DNA from 3 places in the Sinorhizobium sp. CB7 genome. Region 1 is predicted to be linked to each of the others. Evidence: predicted binding sites of a transcription regulator. Region 1 holds the regulator's gene; each other region holds the start of a gene.
The links. Region 1 encodes LexA, which represses DNA repair genes until DNA is damaged. Its sites were predicted from a motif close to TGTTCNNNNTGTGTTCNG; they were not measured.
Positions count from the first base shown of each region.

Region 2: a site for LexA is predicted at 1,752-1,769, ahead of AAE029_RS18555 (PA0069 family radical SAM protein). Genes of this name have one in related genera too.
Region 3: a site for LexA is predicted at 2,210-2,227, ahead of AAE029_RS04780 (ribonuclease). Genes of this name have one in related genera too.

Region 1 is NZ_JAULLL010000019.1:37,765-42,313, reverse strand. Features, by position in the region: gene AAE029_RS28450 (ComEC/Rec2 family competence protein) at 1-1,381, shown strand, start outside; gene lexA (transcriptional repressor LexA) at 1,362-2,081, opposite strand; gene AAE029_RS28440 (hypothetical protein) at 2,397-2,729, shown strand; gene AAE029_RS28435 (BA14K family protein) at 2,973-3,479, shown strand; gene AAE029_RS28430 (glycosyl transferase) at 3,837-4,549, shown strand, end outside.
Region 2 is NZ_JAULLL010000009.1:211,476-216,024, forward strand. Features, by position in the region: gene AAE029_RS18550 (ribonuclease HII) at 1-300, opposite strand, end outside; gene AAE029_RS18555 (PA0069 family radical SAM protein) at 527-1,684, opposite strand; gene AAE029_RS18560 (glycosyl transferase) at 1,824-2,342, shown strand; gene moaB (molybdenum cofactor biosynthesis protein B) at 2,405-2,959, opposite strand; gene AAE029_RS18570 (4-(cytidine 5'-diphospho)-2-C-methyl-D-erythritol kinase) at 2,959-3,861, opposite strand; gene AAE029_RS18575 (tetratricopeptide repeat protein) at 3,868-4,549, opposite strand, start outside.
Region 3 is NZ_JAULLL010000002.1:129,106-133,654, forward strand. Features, by position in the region: gene AAE029_RS04765 (CaiB/BaiF CoA transferase family protein) at 1-145, opposite strand, end outside; gene AAE029_RS04770 (DMT family transporter) at 166-1,128, opposite strand; gene AAE029_RS04775 (alpha/beta fold hydrolase) at 1,147-2,019, opposite strand; gene AAE029_RS04780 (ribonuclease) at 2,241-2,990, shown strand; gene AAE029_RS04785 (hypothetical protein) at 3,099-3,314, shown strand; gene AAE029_RS04790 (hypothetical protein) at 3,379-4,549, shown strand, end outside.

The sequences.
Region 1 (4,549 bases):
GATCGCGGCCTTCGGTGCGCTTGTTGCAGTTACTGCCTATTTCCTCATCTCCGGCTTCGGAGTCTCCGCCGAACGCGCCTTCATCATGATGGCCATCATGCTGATTGCGGTCTTCTTTGACCGCCCTTCGCTCAGCCTCCGCAATGTCGCCCTGTCGGCGATCGTCATACTGGTGCTATCGCCATCCGAAGTTCTGGGGCCGAGCTTCCAGATGTCGTTTGCTGCTACGCTGGCACTGATTGCAGGCTACGCGGTCTGGAAGGACCGGCCCGCTCATACGCCATTCCATACCACAAATCCTGCCTTGCTTGCCCTGTTGCTGGCCGCGCGGTTCTTCGGTGGGATTTTGCTGACATCTCTGATCGGAGGTCTGTCCACGGCAGTTTTTGCAATCGAGCATTTTCACCGATTGGCGACATATGGCCTTGCCGCCAACCTGGCTGCCATGCCGGTCATAACCTTCATCGTGATGCCGGCGGGGCTATTCGCCATGCTGCTGATGCCCTTCGGTCTGGATCCAACGCTATGGAAGGTTGTCGGTTTCGGCCTCGATCTCGTCATCGCCATTGCAAAGACCATCGCGGACTGGGGCGGCAATATCGACGTCGGGCGCCTGCCGTCGTGGTTCTTTCCTGTCATGGTCGGGGGCTTTCTGCTGCTCACTCTGCTTCGCACGAAATTGCGGCACACGGGAACGCTCACGCTTGCGATCGCATTGATTCTCGTATGCCTAGTGCCGCCGGCGCCACAGCCGGACATGCTGATTTCCGAGGATGGTGGGCTTGTCGCTGTGATTCATGACGACGAGCTCGCTACCAATCGCGATCGCCCGCCGAGTTTCATCTTCGAACAGTGGCAGCATGCGCTTGCGATTTCTCAGCACCGAAGGCCGAAAACCATTGATGGGGAGCAGGCCAACCCCTCCGCTTCAAGCAAGTCCCGCCGCAGATTGGATGCTGCAGAACGCCAGCAGGCGAGGGAAGCCATGCGTGCCGCAACGGAGGCAGGAACGGATAGGGGCTTCGTCTGCGCAAAGAGGGCATGGTGCACGACGAAGCTGCCGAACGGAAAGGTAGTCACGACGATCGACGATGCTGCCTATCTTGGCCCGGCATGCGACACCGCTCAGATCGTCATCACGTCGATAAGGCTCCGCTTTGACCGTTGCAGGTCGGGTGCGGCACTTTTCACCGGAGAAACACTACGCAAGACTGGCGCAGTGGAAATACGCTTCGATCAGGAAGGGCCGGTTATCAAAACCGCCTTCGATACGTTGGAGAGGCCCTGGAACCGGCACCGCGCCTATGATTGGCGATCGGATCGCTTCACGGAGCAGGCAACATTGGAAACGCCCGCTTCAATCAATGATAGCGACGAATGAGCCCGACGAGCTTTCCTTGAACCTTGACGCGATCGGGGCCGAAGATGCGCGTCTCGTAAGCGGGATTTGCTGCTTCGAGAGCAATCGATGCGCCCTTGCGCCGGAACCGTTTGAGCGTTGCTTCCTCGTCATCCACCAGTGCAACGACGATATCGCCGGGATTGGCCGTCGTAACATTGCGAATGATGACCGTGTCGCCGTCGAAGATGCCGGCATCAATCATCGAATCGCCCTTGACCTCGAGAGCGTAATGTTCGCCGCTGCCGAGCATGTCGGCGGGAATGACGATGTCATGCGTATTGTTCTGGATGGCCGAGATCGGCACGCCGGCGGCGATGCGGCCCATCACCGGGATGGAGACGGATTTGCCGGGATCCTCAGTAACGGGCTTTATCGGTGCAGCCGCAATCGGCTGAGGCTTGCCAAGGCTTCCTTCGATGACACTCGGCGAGAAGCCGCGCCGTGGCTGAATACTCGGGCTATAGGCCTCGGGCAGCTTGATAACCTCAAGCGCGCGAGCCCGGTTGGGCAGGCGGCGAATGAAGCCACGCTCTTCGAGCGCTGTGATCAGCCTATGGATTCCCGATTTTGATGCCAGATCGAGCGCGTCCTTCATCTCATCAAAGGATGGCGGAACACCAGATTCCTTCATCCGCTCGTGTATGAAAAGGAGCAGTTCCTGTTGTTTGCGCGTCAACATTTTTGCTGGAACCCCAGATCGGTGAAACAAAGCCAGAACAGACACTATATGTTCCATATGTGTTCCGCAAGTACCTAAATTTTCGTGAAAGTTTTCGAGATACTCAAAATATTTTTGCTTCAGGCCCCATGTTGGAATTTGGACTGAAAAATGCCGGACAATAGGGCATATTAGTTGTTTCAGGACCAAGTGGTGCCGCCGGTAGCAGTTCGGTGCAGATCGCTCTAGCCCGTTTTCAATCGGCCTCTACTTTAGTGCTGTGGCGGATAAAGCGGCCTGCCGCAGATCTCCGCTTTTCGGAAAAGCGAGGATGCCATGCGAATGATTCTTGCAGGGATTGCCATAATTTTTGCCACTGCTGCCGGCGCGCATGAAGCTCCGTCCGGCTTTACCTATGAGCCCTATTGTTGCAATGGAGACGGCCACAACGGTGATTGCCAGCAAATTTCATCGAAGACGGTTCGTCCCGTTCCGAAGGGATTTCAGGTGACCCTGCTGCCCGGTGATCACCGCCTGGCGACACACAAGCACGTGTTCTTCGTTCCTCAGACGCAAACGATGGAGTCTCCGGACGGCGCCTATCATCTTTGCCTTTTCCCAAACGAATATACCGTGCGCTGCTTCTATGCGCCTCCAATGGGTTTCTGAGGCTCGCCGAAACCGCACACAGTGGCACGAGAGATAGGCTGTGGCGTCCTGCCAAAGGCAGGCATGTCGCGGGAACCCGGCATGAACGTCGCTCACCGCATTGTCGTGCTCGGACCCGGCGCTTGAATTGAAGGCGGAACGTCCCGGTAACATTTTCGGGAGCGCTCGAACGTTCACCTTCGGTTCACGTTGAGGGTAAGATGATATGCGATGCTCGCATCATTCCGACAAGGTGAGGAAGACATGAAAAAGCTAGCCATCATCATCCTGTCGGCCACAACTGCCTTTACAGGTGTTGCCCCGGCCGAAGCTTTTCCTTTGCCCGCCGCAATGACAATGCCTGGAGTCGAGGCGTCCTCGGATGTTCAGCAAGTCGATCATCGAAGGTTCATTCCTCGTTACGGCAGCAACAATCCCCATATCAGGCGGTGGGACCGTGAAAATAACTCCCCACGCAGCTATTTCGGTCGCTACAGCTATCGGGACGGCTATTATCGCGGTGATTACTACCGCGACGGCTACTATCGGCGCCGTCACTATCGCAGGTACGATCACGGAGACGCTGCAGCCGCTATCATCGGTGGGTTGGCGACAGGGGCGATCATCGGCGCTCTGGCGTCGCAGCCGAGATATTACGGCGGCAATGGGCACGCGAACTGGTGCTACAGTCGATATCGATCCTATCGCGCATGGGACAACACTTATCAGCCCTATTACGGCCCCCGTCGTCAATGTGTGTCGCCATACTGATCGTGGAAGGCCGTCGCAGATTTCACGTCCCGCCATCGCGCTGGGTCCTTCATACCGCGTTTTCAGCGACGCGATATTTGAGACGAGGCAACAGTGGCTTTTATTCTTCTGCAACTCGCTTCTTCGGCTGATGAGGCAAAGTAACATCACTTCAGTGAAGACGTGAAGTGTAACTGATTGCAGGATTGATCGCGGTCGGGTTGCTTGTTATTCGAAGATCACGACCCGGTCGATACTTGGCAGGTTTAAAATGCAATCGTACACGTGCACATTTTTGCAAGCGGCGCTGAATGGTGTCTGCGCGTGCCGTGACATTGGCGCAAAAATTCTTTTGGTCGTTCAGGAAAATTCAGCGGGATGATGACGAGAATTCTTGCCGCGAGCGGTGGCGTCAAGCAAGTCATTTGCATGAATTGGGGGACCAAGTACGGTGCAACATTCATCAATCGACTCTACGGTATGGTTGCTCGCAACATCACACCGCCCTTCACCTTCACCTGCTTCACCGACAACAGGGAAGGATTGAACCCGGGGATACTGTGCGAAGACCTGCCGGATCTTGATCTCGAGAAAATGCCGGTGAACACGAAGGGCATTTGGCAAAAGGCAAGACTCTGGGGTCCAAAGCTCGGCAGCCTCTCCGGTCCGGTGCTCTATCTGGATCTCGATTTGGTTGTCGTCGCGTCTCTCGACCCGTTCTTCGAGGTTGGAAATCCGGATGATGTTGTCATGGCTCAAAACCAGACCACACCCTTCGAGCGTCTCGGCCAATCCTCCGTCTTCCGATTCCCCGTAGGCAAGCTCGTCCCCTTGCAGGAAAAGTTTCGCGCCAACCCTCAGGCGATCGCCGATGAATATAAATACGAGCAACGCTTTCTCACCCGCAACGCGCCGGGCAAACTGAAGTTCTATCCTCGACGCTGGGTTTTGCATTTCAGACAGGACTGTCGTTGGCCAATGCCCTTGAACTACGTACTCGTCCCGCACTTGCCGACCAGCGCGCGAGTTGTTCTATTTCCACGCGGTTTTCATCCCCAAAATGCGATTGACGGCAAATTCGGCCCCAAAGG
Region 2 (4,549 bases), on a different contig from region 1:
ACGGCTGGAACTGGAGGAGGCGATGGCAACCGTTGCGGTCGCAAGAATTTCGATGAACAACTCTTCGCGGCGCTGCGCGGAAAGCAGCTTGGAATCGTTGAGACCCTCAGGGATGCGGTCAGGGTCGAGAATGACGGCGGCGGCCACGACAGGGCCCGCGAGCGGTCCCCGCCCGGCCTCGTCAGCGCCTGCGACAGGCCAATGCCCGGCCTTTCTTGCCGCAAGCTCGAGGCGGAAATCCGGTACGGGTGGAGCCTCTTCGAAAAGCAGAGGAGAATCGGGTGGCGTGCGACGTTTCATGCGGCAGAAACTGACACGCCAACCCGATCTCCTGCAAGCCCCCGGTTTTAGGGCGGCAGCCGGGGACTTCTCGGCGGAGGGAGGACAGGGTGGCCGTCCGCCGGATATGAATTCTTAGAGCCGGATGATTTCAGGTCGAATCGACCTGAAATCTGAATCCGCCTTAACTCAAAAATTGGAGCGGGATGTCGGCCGAAAATCGCACACACTTTTCGGCATCCCTGCTCTAAAGCAGCGACAATTGCACACCGCTGCCGTCAGGCGGCACGAAGAGATCGTCGCGAAGCTGGATGCCGCGCCTCGTCATGCCGAGCCGCTTCACGGCAAGCTCGAACCGGCGGCTGATCTGCCAAGCATAGGGCCCGGCTCCCTTCATGCGTTTGCCGAACTCGGCATCGTAATCCTTGCCGCCGCGCATGGAGCGCACCAGCGACATCACGTGGCGATAGCGGTCAGGATAGTTTTGCAGAAGCCAGTCGCGAAACAGCGGGCTTACCTCCAGCGGCAGGCGCAGGATGACATAGCTCGCCTCGCTCGCCCCGGCTGCCTTCCCCGCATCGAGGACCCGTTCGATCTCGTGATCGTTGAGCGCAGGAATTACAGGCGCCACCATGATCGCCGTCGGTATTCCCGCCTCGGCGAGCACGCGAATTGCCTCGATCCGACGTGTAGGCGTCGATGCGCGCGGTTCCATCGTGCGGGCAAGCTTGCGGTCGAGCGTCGTCACCGATATGCCGACGCGCACGAGGTTCTTGCCCGCGAGTTCCGCCAGGATATCGAGGTCTCGAATGATCATGGCCGATTTCGTCACGATCGATACTGGATGGTTCGCCTTGTTCAGTACTTCGAGGATCTGGCGCATGATCCGCCATTCCTTCTCGATCGGCTGATAAGGATCGGTATTGGTGCCGATGGCAATCACCCGCGGCTTATAGCCGGGCTTTGCCAGTTCACGTTCGAGCAACTTTGCCGAATCCGGCTTGGCAAAGAGTTTGGATTCAAAGTCGAGGCCGGCCGAAAGTCCCATGTAAGCGTGCGTCGGACGGGCGAAGCAATAGATGCAGCCGTGTTCACAGCCGCGATAAGGATTGATCGAGCGATCGAAGGAAATGTCCGGCGACGTGTTGCGGGTGATCGCAGTCCGCGGTTTTTCCACCTGCACCTCGGTCTTGAACGGGGGCAGTTCCTCAAACGTCTGCCAGCCATCGTCGAAAACCTCGCGTCGCAAGGGTTCGAAACGGCCGCTAGGATTGAGGCCGGCCCCGCGCCCGCGGCGCCGATCCACTTCGATCCTGAGGCCCGAGGCCTTGATCATCGCATCGGCAATATCTGCCGTGTTGGCAGGCGCGAATGCGGCCTGCCCTGCAAGGGACTGCTCGTTCATCGGTAAAACTCCTGGGCGGAGGCTGTTGCGGCCGCCTCAGCCTTGATTAAATTCCTATCTCGAAAATGAGAACATTGCAAGAACAAAATATGGAATCTGGTTGCTGGCAATAGTTTGTGCGCCGCATTATAAATGGGCAATGTTGACAGTTATTCTCGAATGCCAGGATCAAGAATCCGAACTGGCGCAGACATTATCGGCGCTGGTCGCAGGGGCGGTCGAAGGCCTGGTAAGCGATGTTGTCGTGCTGGATCACGGCTCGCGCGACGGTAGCTCGCGTGTGGCGGATGCGGCCGGCTGCCGCTTTTATTCCCAATGGGACATCAAGGATATCGTGCGCGCTGCACGCGGCGAATGGCTGCTGCTGGTGGAGCCGGGTGCAAGACCGCAGAAGGGTTGGATCGACGAAATCGCCGAATACGTCGCGCTGAATAAGGTGCCCGCGCGCTTTTCCGCATCACGCAATTACCGACGTCCGTTTTTTAAGCGAATCGGTCGATCCTTGCCGCCGCTGGAGCTCGGACTCCTGGTCCCGAAGAGGCTGGCCGTCGCAACCGCCAAAACCGGTATGCCGCTCCACGAATTTGCCAAGGGGCAGAAGATCAGCCAGCTATCGAGCGAATTGATCCCTTCCTGGGTCGCCCGGGCGGCGAGATAGGTTTTAAAGTGATTCCAGGAAGAGTGCAGAGCGGTTCTGCGTCTCCATAAAGCTGACCCGCTCTATCGCGAGGTACCGCCCCGTTTCAGGTGCTCATTGAGACGCGGCATGATCTCCACGAAATTGCACGGCATGTGGCGGTAGTCGAGCTGTGCCTTCAGAATGCCGTCCCAGGCATCCTTGCAGGCGCCGGGGGAACCTGGCAGCACGAAGATGAAGGTCGCGTTTGCGACGCCGCCCGTGGCACGTGACTGTATGGTCGAGGTACCGATCTTGTCGTAGGAGATACGATGGAACACTTCGGAAAAGCCGTCCATGCGCTTTTCGAAAAGCGGCTCCAGAGCCTCGGGCGTCACGTCGCGTCCGGTAAAGCCGGTGCCGCCGGTAGTGATCACGACGTCGATATCCGCATCGAGTGTCCAGGTCCTCACCTGATCGCGGATCCTTTCCGCGTCATCGGGGACAATGGCGCGCGCGACCAGCCTGTGCCCCGCTTCGGTCAGCCGTGAGACAAGCGTATCACCGGATTTGTCATTATCGGCTGTGCGCGTATCGGATACCGTGAGGACGGCGATGCCGACCGGAATGAAGGGCCGTTGCTCGTCCAAGCCTGCCATCATGCGACTCCCGTAACGGTTTTGACTGCCTTGAAATACCAGTCTGGCCGCGCCCCGTGAAGCGCGGCTGCGGCTCGGGCCGCTTCTTGCATGTCGTAAAACAGCCCGAAACAGGTGGCACCTGATCCCGACATGCGCGCCAGCAGCGCGCCTTCGGCCATAAGCATATCGGAAAGCGTGCCGATGTCTTCGATAAGCATGCGCGCCGGCGCTTCCAGATCATTCCTGAGGGTCTTGATGATCGAGATCCAGGCTGCGATGTCCCTGGGACGCTCCAGGATCGCAAGCGGTGGATTGTTCTTGCGCTCCAGCCTGCGGAAAACCTCCGGCGTCGAGATTTCGATCAGCGGATTGCCCAGCACCAGGGCGAAGGAGGGCATCGCTGGAACCGGCAGGATCTCCTCGCCGATGCCGCGTGCGATCAGAGGCCGGCTTTCCAGGCACATAGGAACGTCGGCGCCGAGCCGGACGGCAAGCGAGGCCAGCGTCTGGTGAGGCAGTTCCGCTTTCCACACCTTTAGCAATCCGCGTAGGGTGGCTGCCGCGTCCGCCGATCCCCCGCCGATGCCGGATGCGATCGGCAGGTTCTTTTCGAGATGGATATGGACCGGCGCGGCCGTCTGCCCCGCAGCGACCACCGCGTCCCGCAAGAGATCACGCGCTTTGACCACAAGGTTTCCGTCACCGACGGACAGGCGTGAGGCAAAACGTCCCGACAGACTCAATCCATCGTCGCCAGACGCTGAAAAGCCGAGACGATCGCCGTGTTCGGCGAAGGTGACCAGCATATCCAGCAGATGATAACCATCAGCCCTCCGGCCCGTCACATGCAGGGCCAGATTAATCTTTGCGAAGGCGTTTTCGGTAACGGCGAAATCGCCCGGCATGCCGGATTGTGGCATGGCTCGTCAGGATTTCCTGTCCGCAGGAGGAGGGACAACAGGCGCCGGATCCGGCTGCTTCTTGTCCGCTGCCCTGGCGTCATTGTCGACCGCGGGCAGGCCGTTGGCGATCTTGTCCTTGAGCTTCGGGATTTCCGTTTCCTCTGGATTGGCGGCAAGGGCGCGATTCCATTGATAGGCCGCTTCCAGTTTGCGTCCAACCCGCCAGTAGGCATCTCCGAGGTGATCATTGATCGTCGCGTCGCCAGCCTTGAGCTGTGCCGCCTTTTCAAGCTCGTTGACCGCGTCGTCAAAACGGTTGAGCCGATAATAGGCCCAGCCGAGCGAATCCACGATGTAACCGTCGTCCGGCCGCAGGTCGACCGCCTTGCGGATCATATCCAGCCCCTCGTCGAGATTCCGGTTCATGTCGACCCAGGAATAGCCAAGATAGTTCAGTACCTGCGGCTGGTCTGGGTTGAGCTCCAGCGCCTTTCGGAAATTCGGCTCGGCCTGATCCCATTTCTTCAGCCGTTCATAGGCAATGCCGCGCTGGAAAAAGATGGACCAGTTTCCAGCAGTCGGAAGCGGTCCGATGATCTCGACGGCCTTATCGTAATTGGTGGCCATCGCCGCGTAATCCTTGGCGTCCGAGAGCACGCTGCCGTATGCGAGATAGCTGCGGATGTCGTTGGGATCGGATGCGATG
Region 3 (4,549 bases), on a different contig from region 1:
CGCCGCCTTCCGGGTTCTCGATCTTGATAACGTCGGCGCCAAGATCAGCGAGCATCTGGCCTGCCCAAGGACCCGCCAGAACCCGAGCGAGTTCGATGACCCGAATACCGGCAAGCGGCGGTTTCTTTTTCGTTATTTCCGTCATGATCTCCCCGCGGACGGATTTCAGGGCGCCCGCGCCTGTTCAGATGTATCGGATACGGGACGCGATGCAAAGCGGCGCTCGCGCCAGAGAATGTAGAGACCGGATGCAATGATAATGAGGATGCCGATCCATTTCAGGAGATCGGGGAAATCCCCGAAGACCAGCCATGCAAAGATGGTGGCAGAAACGATCTCGAAATATTGCAGTGGCGCGAGTGTGGAAGCGGGCGCGGCACGATAGGCATAGACGCCAAGGATACCGGCGACCGCAGCCGTTAGACCGGTGCCGAAGAGATGGAAAAGGGCGGCGGTATCCGGAACGACCGGACCGAAGGTCTCGGAACCTGTGCCCTCTCCGAAAGTCAACAGCAGGCCACAAATGACGATGCCCCAAACACCTGTCTGGAACTGCATGGACCAGGGATCTTCGCCGTGCGCCAGCGCGCGCGTCATCAGGGCGTAGATGGCGATACAGAAAGCGGTGACGACCGGCAGGAGCGCTATGAAGCCCACTTCTTGGAAACTTGGCTGAATGATGAGCATCGCACCGAAGAAGCCGACCGCACAGGCCGTATAGCGTCTCCAGCCGATTATCTCTTTGAGGAAGATGCTGCCGAGGATCGTCAGGATGATCGGCTCGACGAAGAAGATGGCGATGGCATCGGCCACCTCCATGACCTTCAATGTGGTCACAAAGCAGATCATCGAAAGTGTCAGCACGCCGCCACGGATTGCATGAAAACCGCTCTGGCGCCAGGAGAACTCGCTCCAGATGCGACGGTGCAAGAGCATCGGCAGCATGAACAGAGACTGGACAATGAAACGAGCCGCCGTGACTTCGGCGGGCGGCACCGTCGCCGTTGCAAGTTTGGAGAAGATGTCGATAAGCGGCGAAGCGAGCACCGACAGGAACATCAGGAGCAAGCCAGTGGTGATCTCGGAGGAGGGGGAGGCGAGATTCAGCTTACCGGCAGCGCCGCGCATTCAAAAGATCCCTTTCGCTCAGGACCTTGAGCTTATTCGATCGCACCAGTCCGCAAACTGCGAAATGGCGGTCTCGGCGCTGATTTCGTTTAAAGTCTCGTGCCGCATGTCCTGATATATTTTCGTGGTGATATGGGAGAAGCCGAGTTTTTTCAAATGATTTGACAGCCAGAGGACTGCTTTCCCGTTGTCGGTTCCCGGATCCTGTCCGCCACCGACGATGTGGAACGGCATGTGTCTCGGGAGACTTGCGAGATGCGTCCTTTGAGGGGCGCGGAACGTGAGCGCAAAAACGTCAAGCCAGAGCGAGACGGAACAATCAAAGCCGCAGAGCGGATCGCCAATGTATTTGTCGACCTCCGCCGTATCGCGCGACAGCCAGTCGAATTCCGTACGACGATCAGTGATGGATTGTCCCCAGGCTCCAAAGGTAAGCCTGGGCAGAAAACCGCTCGGAACGTCGGATCCTTTTAACATCCTCTCGGCGAGAAGAATTGCCTGCGCTGCGCGTCCCGCAATTCCCGGATTGAAATTTGCGTTCCAGACTGCGGCTGCGTCGAATCTCTCCGGCGCGGTGACTGCGGTATTCAGGCTGATCAGCCCGCCCATGGAGTGGCCGAAGATGATGATCGGCAGGCCCGGATGCAAAGATGCCGCAAGGTTGCGCACGGCAATCGTGTCCCTGATCACTAGGTCGACGCCATTGTGACGCGCGAACTGCCCGATGGGGGCATCCGGCGCGATAGTCTCGCCATGACCACGATGGTCATGGACATAGACATGATAGCCGCGCACGGCCATCGCGGCTGCGAAGCGTTCATAGCGCCGTGCGTGTTCGGCAAGACCGTGGCAGACAAGGAGAATTCCATGGGCCGGCGTGCTCGCCTCCATGTGATGGTAGGCAAGCGTTGCGCCGGTCTTGCTTTCTAGCCATCGCGTCTGTCTAAACACGCTCGCCCCTTGCCCATGGCAGTGCAGCCGAAGCGAGGCGATGCAGTAAAGAACAGGTCCGATTCTGCCAGATGAAATATTTGCTGGAATTACGATTCATGGTTGCAATGTTTTCTCATTGATGCTTATTTGTTCTCGCATTGTTCTTATTGGGGAGCGGCATGAGAAAGAGCACCTTTAGTTTCGCGGTAGTAATCGCCGCAATCGTATTTAGCACGCAGGGCCTCCAGGCACAGGAGAAAAACGAAACTGGTAAAACCCGATTCATTCTTGCTGCAAGCTGGCAACCGGCGTTTTGCGCAACGAACCAGCGCAAGCCGGAATGCGGCAGCCAGACGAAGGATCGTCACGATGCGACGAATTTCTCGCTGCACGGCCTCTGGCCGATGCGGCGGAATTATTGCAACGTTACGGCCGACCAGCGTGCTGCCGACAAGGACGGCGACTGGAACAAACTGCCCGAGGTAAAGCTGTCCGCGGATACACAGACGGCCCTTGCGAAAGCGATGCCGGGCACGCAATCGGGCCTTGAACGCCACGAATGGATAAAACACGGCACTTGCATGGGACTGGCGGCAGATGAATATTTCAATCTTTCGTTGCGACTTATGGGTGAACTGAATGCCTCGGCGGTGCGCGATCTTTTCGCCGCCAATATCGGCAAATCGCTGAAGGTCGAGGAAATCAAACAGGCTTTCGACAAGAGCTTTGGCGCTGGAGCCGGGGACCGCGTCAAAATGAGCTGCCGGCGCGTGGGCAATCTGCGCATGATTTCGGAGCTGACGATCGGCCTCTCAGAGGATGCCGTTTCGAAGGAAGGTGGAACACCACAACTTGGAAAGTTGATCCAGAACGCCGGAAGTACGACGGCTGGCTGCAACGAGGGTGTCGTCGACGCGGTCGGCTCCTGAAATCGACAGATGATGCATCAGTAAATTCTTAGCAGATCCCGATTAGGATCGGTTGTAGTTCAACAGCCGGTTCAATCGGGATCTTTTGTAGTGTGCGATACGGTCTCAATGCCGGCGCGTGATTTTGGGGCCGTCGCCGAAAGTGCCTTCCCGTGGCGTCTTCTGCCATTGGTCATCCTGACGGCTTTACTGCTGGTGGGTTTGGACTGGGTTGATGGAAGAGCCTATCTGATGGATGTGGATGGCGCGCTATTGGCCGCCGAGATTTGCCGGCCGCTGTTTTGGGCCTTTGGAAACTTAGATCGCGTGATCGCCGATGTCTAATATATTGCCGGCCGAGGCTGATACTTCAGCTGTTGCAGATGTTTCTCCGATACGCAGCTTTCTAATGATCTACGGCGTCGGATTGATATTGGTTCTAATTGATCTCGCCGATGGGCGGCCGTTTATGGCTGATGTCGATGACCAGATGCGGGAATTGCAGATCCGCTATTTGATGTCTGCGTACGGCAACTGGTACGATCTGCGCTTGCCGTTTGTCTCGATGCCAGACGTCTATACCTCGCCCTGGTCGCGGCTGGTTGACCTGCCATATGTGGCGGTCGCCAAAATGCTCATGCCTTTCGTAAGCCCACAGCGAGCCGTAGGACTCGCTTTTCATATTTGGCCGCCGTTGATGTTGGCGATTTTCAGCCTTCTCGCGGCGTCGATCGTACAGAGGCTGATGGTAGGCTTCGAGCTGCGGAAGCTGTCTTACCAGATTTCGCTTGCTATCATGACCTTCGCTATGACCATGGCCGTGCTGGAGTTTGCGCCCGGACGTATCGACCACCATAATGCTCAGATCATCACGATGCTGATGGTCATCGACGGTTTGGCTCGCTGGGACCGCAGGGGAGGCATGATGATCGGAGCGGGTAGTGCGCTTTCCGTTGTCATTGGTCTCGAATGCCTTCCCTTCGTTGTGGTCGCCTACGGTGGGCTTGTGCTTTGCTATATCCAGGGAGCGCGCGGCGTTCGGGAGCTACTTATTGCGGCTTCAGTGTCAATGGTCGCTGTCACGGCCTTTTCGGCGCTGGCTTTCATCGGTCCGGGTGGTATCGTCTCGACGCAATGCGATGCGTTTTCCGCTCCCTATATCGCGCTAATGTGCGGATTTTCTCTCATTCTGGGGCTCTGCGCGGCCATTCAATGGGCGACGCTGTTGCGGAGGGCGATTGTCCTGACCTTTCTGTCAGTTGCACTGCTCGTCACTGCAGGGATGCTCTTTCCGTCCTGTTTGGCAGGTCCCTACAGCATTATTGATCCGCTATCGCGGGAGCTCTGGTTTGATCGCATCTGGCAGGAACACAGTTTCTTGTATTTCTACGGGAACGGTCAATATGACGTTTTGGTACTTCTTGCGTTGTTGACCGCTGCGACAATTTTGGCATTTCCAATCGCCCTGGCAAAAGTTCAGGCGCGGGAGCCCGGTTTAGCTATCATCTATGGCGTAGCTCTAAGTTCAATACTCGTAACTCTACTGCTTACCCGTTATATCCGCTTTCCCGCGGCTTTCT